DNA from 2 places in the Peribacillus aracenensis genome. Region 2 is predicted to be linked to the other one. Evidence: riboswitches for the same ligand, from Rfam matches in the RefSeq annotation. Region 2 holds a riboswitch; the other holds the start of a gene.

The links. A riboswitch is a leader RNA that binds a small molecule or an ion and turns the genes downstream of it on or off. The one in region 2 is predicted to bind cobalamin.
Region 1: linked by a shared signal. The riboswitch ahead of metE (5-methyltetrahydropteroyltriglutamate--homocysteine S-methyltransferase) and the one ahead of N0M92_RS13250 ((2Fe-2S) ferredoxin domain-containing protein) in region 2 are both predicted to bind cobalamin.

What each region holds. Positions count from the first base shown of each region.
Region 1 is NZ_JANZMJ010000029.1:64,013-67,160, forward strand. Features, by position in the region: gene metE (5-methyltetrahydropteroyltriglutamate--homocysteine S-methyltransferase) at 1-1,694, opposite strand, end outside; cobalamin riboswitch at 1,839-2,031, opposite strand; gene N0M92_RS22555 (potassium channel family protein) at 2,271-2,690, shown strand; gene bcp (thioredoxin-dependent thiol peroxidase) at 2,753-3,148, shown strand, end outside.
Region 2 is NZ_JANZMJ010000011.1:94,091-97,238, reverse strand. Features, by position in the region: gene N0M92_RS13265 (energy-coupling factor ABC transporter substrate-binding protein) at 1-129, opposite strand, end outside; gene N0M92_RS13260 (energy-coupling factor ABC transporter permease) at 131-874, opposite strand; gene N0M92_RS13255 (hypothetical protein) at 895-1,065, opposite strand; cobalamin riboswitch at 1,049-1,242, opposite strand; cobalamin riboswitch at 1,444-1,634, shown strand; gene N0M92_RS13250 ((2Fe-2S) ferredoxin domain-containing protein) at 1,785-2,153, shown strand; gene cobJ (precorrin-3B C(17)-methyltransferase) at 2,168-3,148, shown strand, end outside.

The DNA of each region.
Region 1 (3,148 bases), on a different contig from region 2:
ATCGTAACAGGACCTGTAAGCATTCCTTTTACCGTCTTCTTCGTCAGTGATTGTGCGTAAACACTTTCCCTGACTGTCATCGGTTCGATGAAATGGATGTCGCCATAGATGACTGGTGGTTTTACGCAGCGGGATCCATAGGATTGGACCCAACCCTTTTCCAGAAAGATGAATCCGCCCAACTTATGGCCGAAGTATTCAACCATATCCGTCCGTTCGAATTCCCCGTGAACGAGAACATCCAAACCGATTTCTTCTTGGATTTCAATCCATTTGCCGATTTCTTCGTTAACGAATGCTTCATATTGCTGAGCGGTCCAATCTCCTTTTTTGAATTTCCCGCGTGCTTGTTTAACTTCAAGTGTCTGCGGAAAGCTACCGATTGTAGTCGAAGGAAGGAAAGGCAATTTGAAAAATTCCTGTTGTTTTTGGTAACGCTCTTTAAATGGAATTTGACGGCCGGCGGTCCTGGTTTTAATCTTTTCGACTTTCGATCGTACAGCCCCATGATTCCGAGCATTTGAACTTGCTAACGTTTGAACCGTAGTTTTATTGGCATTGACTTTTTCGGCGATTGCTTCAGAGCCTTGATTATTCCCTTTGACCAAGAGTGTGATTTCCTCAAGTTTCTCGTCAGCGAAAGCAAGGGCCTGTTTCACTTCTTTTGAAAGGGCGGATTCATTACGAACGGTCACTGGGACATGAAGCAGGGAACAAGAGGGCTGAAGCCAGATTTGGTCTTCGGCTACCTTTTTCTTAAGAGTCTCGATCAATTGAATTTTTTTCGATAAATCAGATAGCCAAATGTTTTTTCCGTCAATCACACCTGCAGCAAGCACTTTGTCCTTCGGGAAGCCGAATGCTTCAAGATTACTTAGATTCCTCCCTTTATCATGTACAAAATCAAGACCGATTCCTTGGACTTTTAATTCGATGACTTCTTGGTAGTGTTCCACGGCATCAAAGTATGTTTGTAGCATGATGTTCAGGTTCGGTGCTGCTTCATTCAGCTTTTCATAGAGATAAGTAACAGTTTGCATATCATCCTTGGAAATGGATGAACCAAGAGCAGGTTCATCCATTTGTACCCATTTCACTCCTTCTTGCTCCAACTCCCGCAGGATTTGCGTGTATAGGGGAAGCAAGCTCAGGATGATGCCAGGGATCTCTTGTTTATTGAAGCCTTTGGAAAGGGAGATGAAGGTATAAGGCCCGATCAATACGGGCTTCGTTTCAATTCCTAGTTTTTCCTTGGCTTCCCGGTATGCTTCAAGTGGTTTATTTTCTGTTAAAGTCAGCTGTGGCAGTTTTAATTCAGGGACAATATAGTGATAGTTCGTATTGAACCATTTCGTCATTTCGGAAGCGACTTCATCATTGTTTCCGCGAGCCATTGAATAATATACGGAAAGAGGAACTCTACCGCCTTCATAGGCTGAATAACGTTCAGGAACAAGACCGAACATGACGGACATGTCGAGCATTTGATCATAGAAAGTGAAATCGTTGACAGGAATGATATCAATGCCCCGTTGCTTCTGTTTTTGTAAGTTGCCTAAACGGATTGCTTTTAGTTGTGTCGTAAATTCCGCTTCATCGATTTTACCTGACCAGTAAGCTTCCAATGTACGTTTCCATTCACGATCTTCCCCGATTCGAGGGTAACCCAAACTACTGCTTTTCAAAATTCCCATCCTCCCAATTCATATTATTGAACAATAAAAAAAGCATCCCTAACCGTCAAAAGAGAAAGTTAGAAATGCTTAAAATAAGAGGCATTCAGAATGCCCCTTACAATTATAAGGTCCCTAACACCTCCCTATCTCCCGTAGGTTAAAACAGTGTTGTTGAAATAGGCAGGTCTCCTGACTTAGGGATTATCATTAGCGGCGGGCCTTCCCGATCCGTTGATCAGTGGCATATTGGATGGCGCTAACACTCCCATTACAGTGGCGGGACCGTGCCGGAATTACACCGGACTTCCCTTTTAATCCTAATTAATAATTAGGAACCTATTTCCACATATGAAATTTTACAAAACCTGCCTTTATAAACTGTTTGCAGGTCGAAGATTTTTAAAATAAAAACTATTATAAAAATTTAGGCAATCTTAACATATCCGACCAAAAGGGTCAACATGAGATTCGGGAAAAGAATCCGTTTTTTGAGTGTGTGGGTGATGAGGATAAGGTCTGTTCCTAAAAAAGAATATATTGTTTGGACAGGGAGTATGTATAGAGGGAGTGGCGTATTGAAATGGGGCGTTGGGGATGACTTTCTACATCTTGATTGCAGGAATCATTTTTTGCATGGTGATGAGCATTCGTACGTTATTTCTTGTTGAGTCGGGAGGAAAGAAGTTTTCTCTGGAGGATATGCTGTGGCTTGGCAATTTATATGCGACGATATTGGTTGGATTCGCATTGATTTATTTATTATACGAGCTTCAGAATCATTCGGTGATTCTTGATATGGGCAATAGGCTGGATGGCACTTTCTATGAACAGTTGAAGACTTCCTTTTACTTTAGTGCGATGACGATGTTTTCTGTAGGGTATGGAGATATAGCCCCGATTGGCATAGGCAGGATGATAGCTACCATTCAGGCTTTCATCGGGTATACACTGCCGGCAGCGTTCGTGATTCGGACAGTTATCGATCTGGAACAGAATGATAGGAGGAATAAATGAAAGTTGTGTTTCTTTCGATTATTGGGTACTCTTACCATAATGAAAGAAATGGAGGGTTCAATATGACTGTTAAAATTGGAGAAAAAGCACCTGATTTCAAACTCCCTGCAAACAATGGTGAAATGGTTTCCCTATCGGATTTTAAGGGGAAAAACATTGTTTTATATTTTTATCCAAAAGACATGACGCCAGGTTGCACGACGGAGGCCTGTGATTTCCGGGACCATAATGAGCAATTCGAGGAATTGGACGCGGTCATCATTGGTATCAGCCCAGATCCAGCGGCACGTCATGAAAAGTTCATCGAAAAGCATGGATTGCCTTTTCTGCTGCTGGCTGACGAAAATCATGAAGCGGCTGAATCATTTGATGTTTGGCAATTGAAAAAGAACTTTGGCAAGGAGTATATGGGCATTGAACGTTCAACTTTCCTGATAGATAAGGCTGGTAAGGTAGTC
Region 2 (3,148 bases):
CGGCTGGATTTTAGTGATGGCTTCTTCAGCTTCTCCATCGGCACCGCCAAATTCCGTTCCTTGTTGCGTGATTAACGGTATGGTAGCAAGAACGACGACCAGGAAAAGCAGCAGTAAACTTTTTTTCATGTTAACGGGCCTCCTTAGATAAAACTCGCAGCAACTTCAATTCGCCTAGATTGTATTTTTTTAAGAAATTCATCACGACGACTGTCAATAACCCCTCACTGATTGCCAAGGGAATTTGGGTCAGGGCAAAAATCCCTGCAAATTTACTGAAAGAGGCCATGAATCCTCCTACCTCGGATGGAAAAGCAAGAGCAAGTTGAATGGAAGTTACCACATAGGTTCCCAAATCTCCAAAAGCAGCAGCCAAGAACACGGCAAGTGAAAAGGACCAACCCAATTTAGTTGCGCCCTTGAAGACGAAGTAAGCAATGAGCGGTCCGCAAACGGCCATGGAAAATGCATTGGCCCCTAATGTCGTCAATCCTCCGTGAGCCAGTAAAACGGCTTGAAATAATAGAACGATGGAGCCAACGACACTCATGGCCAATGGACCGAATAAAATGGAGCCCAGACCAACTCCGGTAGGGTGTGAAGAACTTCCCGTAACGGAAGGAATCTTTAGGGCGGATAAAATGAATACAAATGCACCCGATAGTCCAAGCATCATTTTTGTTTCTGGGTTTTCCCTTACTTTGGTTCTAATGGACCGGTAACCCAGGAGTAAAAATGGAAGCGTCACGGCCCACCAGAATATAGCCCATTCAATGGGTAAAAAGCCCTCCATGATATGCATGGCCATTGCCCGTTTTGGGACGAAAAGCAGTAAAATGACAAAATAAATGGTCTTCCAATTGGTTTTTTTCATTCTTTCTCCTTTCAAAACTTTTAATTTTTCTGATCAAACTTGAGAAGAAAGGCGCGCCCAACATAAAAAGCACTTCTTTCAAAGGAAAGAAGTGCGTAATGAACAGGAATTTTGCAGCATAAACCAACAATGGGCCTTTCTGCCTGATCCGCACACCCATCCTCGTAGGTTGAAACAGTTTCACGCTTCATGGCAGGTCTCCTGGCTTTGGTTCAATATCCCATTACATCCTTCCCATCTCATTTGACAGTGGATTAGTTAAAGTAATAGGACTCCCCTTTACAGTGGCGGGACCGCTCCGGATTTTCACCGGCTTCCCTTTTAAGCTGAATTCAAAAAAATTCAACACCATAAAACTTATGTAATTATTTAGAAAATTCTCGTATAGTGTACCATAAAGAAATAATTCCAGCTACACTATCTTTTTTTTTTGACTAAGTTTGTTGCAAGGAAAGGCTTGTTGACAGGATATGCACTATTAAACTTTTCTAAACAGTCGGAATAAACTATTGAATTTTGATAAAGTTGTTATATGATAGATAAAGTTAGTTAGAAATGTATAATAAAACCAAATATTTCATTTTAAAAGTGCCCTTGTGTGAATATACAAGGGATAATAGGGAAATCGGTGAAAGACCGATGCAGCCCCCGCTACTGTAAACGCTGATGAAATTGTCGATAGCCACTGGCATTGTTGCCGGGAAGGGACAAGGTAAAATGAAGCGTAAGCCAGGAAACCTGCTTTTAAAATTGCATGATACTTTTCGGAGGGAAAGGTAGAAGGACTATGACGATTTTAGGAGATTGGGCATTCTTGCCTGGGGCTCCTCATCCATATAGTTTTTTTAAACCTTGACTCTTATGTTAAGGTTTTTTATTTTGCCTTTTCCCTGAACGCAGGAGGAAGAAGATGACTACTTGGAACTTAATGGGTACAAATACACATCTGTTGATTTGTAATGGAAGCAGCTGTATGAAAAAGGGCGGGGAAGAAGTAACCCAGGCGATTCGCGATGAAATTACTTCCAAAGGACTGGACATGAAAATCCATACAACGAGGACACGGTGTAACGGAAGATGTAAAGATGCCTGCGTTGTGATTGCCTATCCTCAAGGAAACTGGTATCGAGTGGAGACGCCTGATTTCGGCCGCCAAATTGTCAGCCATATCGATGATGGGGAGTTTGTTCCACAAATGATCTACCAATTCAATGATGGGGAAATGATATCCAATCCCAATTTTCCTGCTCATACGGGTATTTCAAAGAACAAAGCGTAAAAGGAGATGTCTTAATGAGTACAAACGGTAAATTATTCGTCGTGGGCTTTGGACCTGGGAATTTTGAGCACATTACCAAACGTGCTGTCGAAGCCCTTCAAGAAAGTGACTACATCATTGGTTATAAAACTTATGTTGAACTCATTCAGGGACTGCTTACTGATCAAACGATTATTAGTACGGGGATGACTGAAGAGGTATCACGTGCTCAGGAAGCAGTGAAACAAGCGGAGCTGGGTAAGAAAGTTGCGGTAATCTCCAGCGGGGATGCTGGGGTTTACGGGATGGCTGGGTTGGTTTATGAAGTATTGATTGAAAAAGGCTGGAAAGAAGAAACTGGAGTGGGCATTGAAGTCATTCCTGGCATTTCTGCAATCAACTCTTGTGCATCTTTACTTGGGGCACCAGTCATGCACGATTCGTGTACAATCAGCCTCAGTGATCATTTAACTCCTTGGGAACTGATCGCTAAAAGGGTTGAAGCAGCTGCAATGGCGGACTTTGTCATTGCCCTGTATAATCCGCGCAGTGGCAGGCGGACGAGGCAAATTGTTGAAACACAGAACATTCTCCTTCGCTACCGTTCGCCCGATACACCTGTCGGGTTGGTGAAAAGTGCCTATCGCGATAGGCAGGATATTGTCATAACCAATTTAAAAGAGATGTTGAACCACGATATTGGAATGTTGACCACCGTCATTATTGGTAATTCATCCACCTTTTTATATGATGACAAAATCATTACACCAAGAGGCTATCAGAGGAAATATACATTGAATTCGGAAAAGCAACCATTGAGGCCGCATCAGCGTCTGCAAAAAGAAGCGGAACCGTGGGCATTAGATCAAGAAGCCTTCACCGAATCCTCTGGAGGAGTTGGATTACTTACAAAAGCACCTGAAAAGAAGCCAGCTTCCTTTGAAATGGCAATGGAAGCACTGTCAAGAGTCAAGGGTCAAACCGTTCAGCAATCCATTGAGCCGATTGTTCAGCAA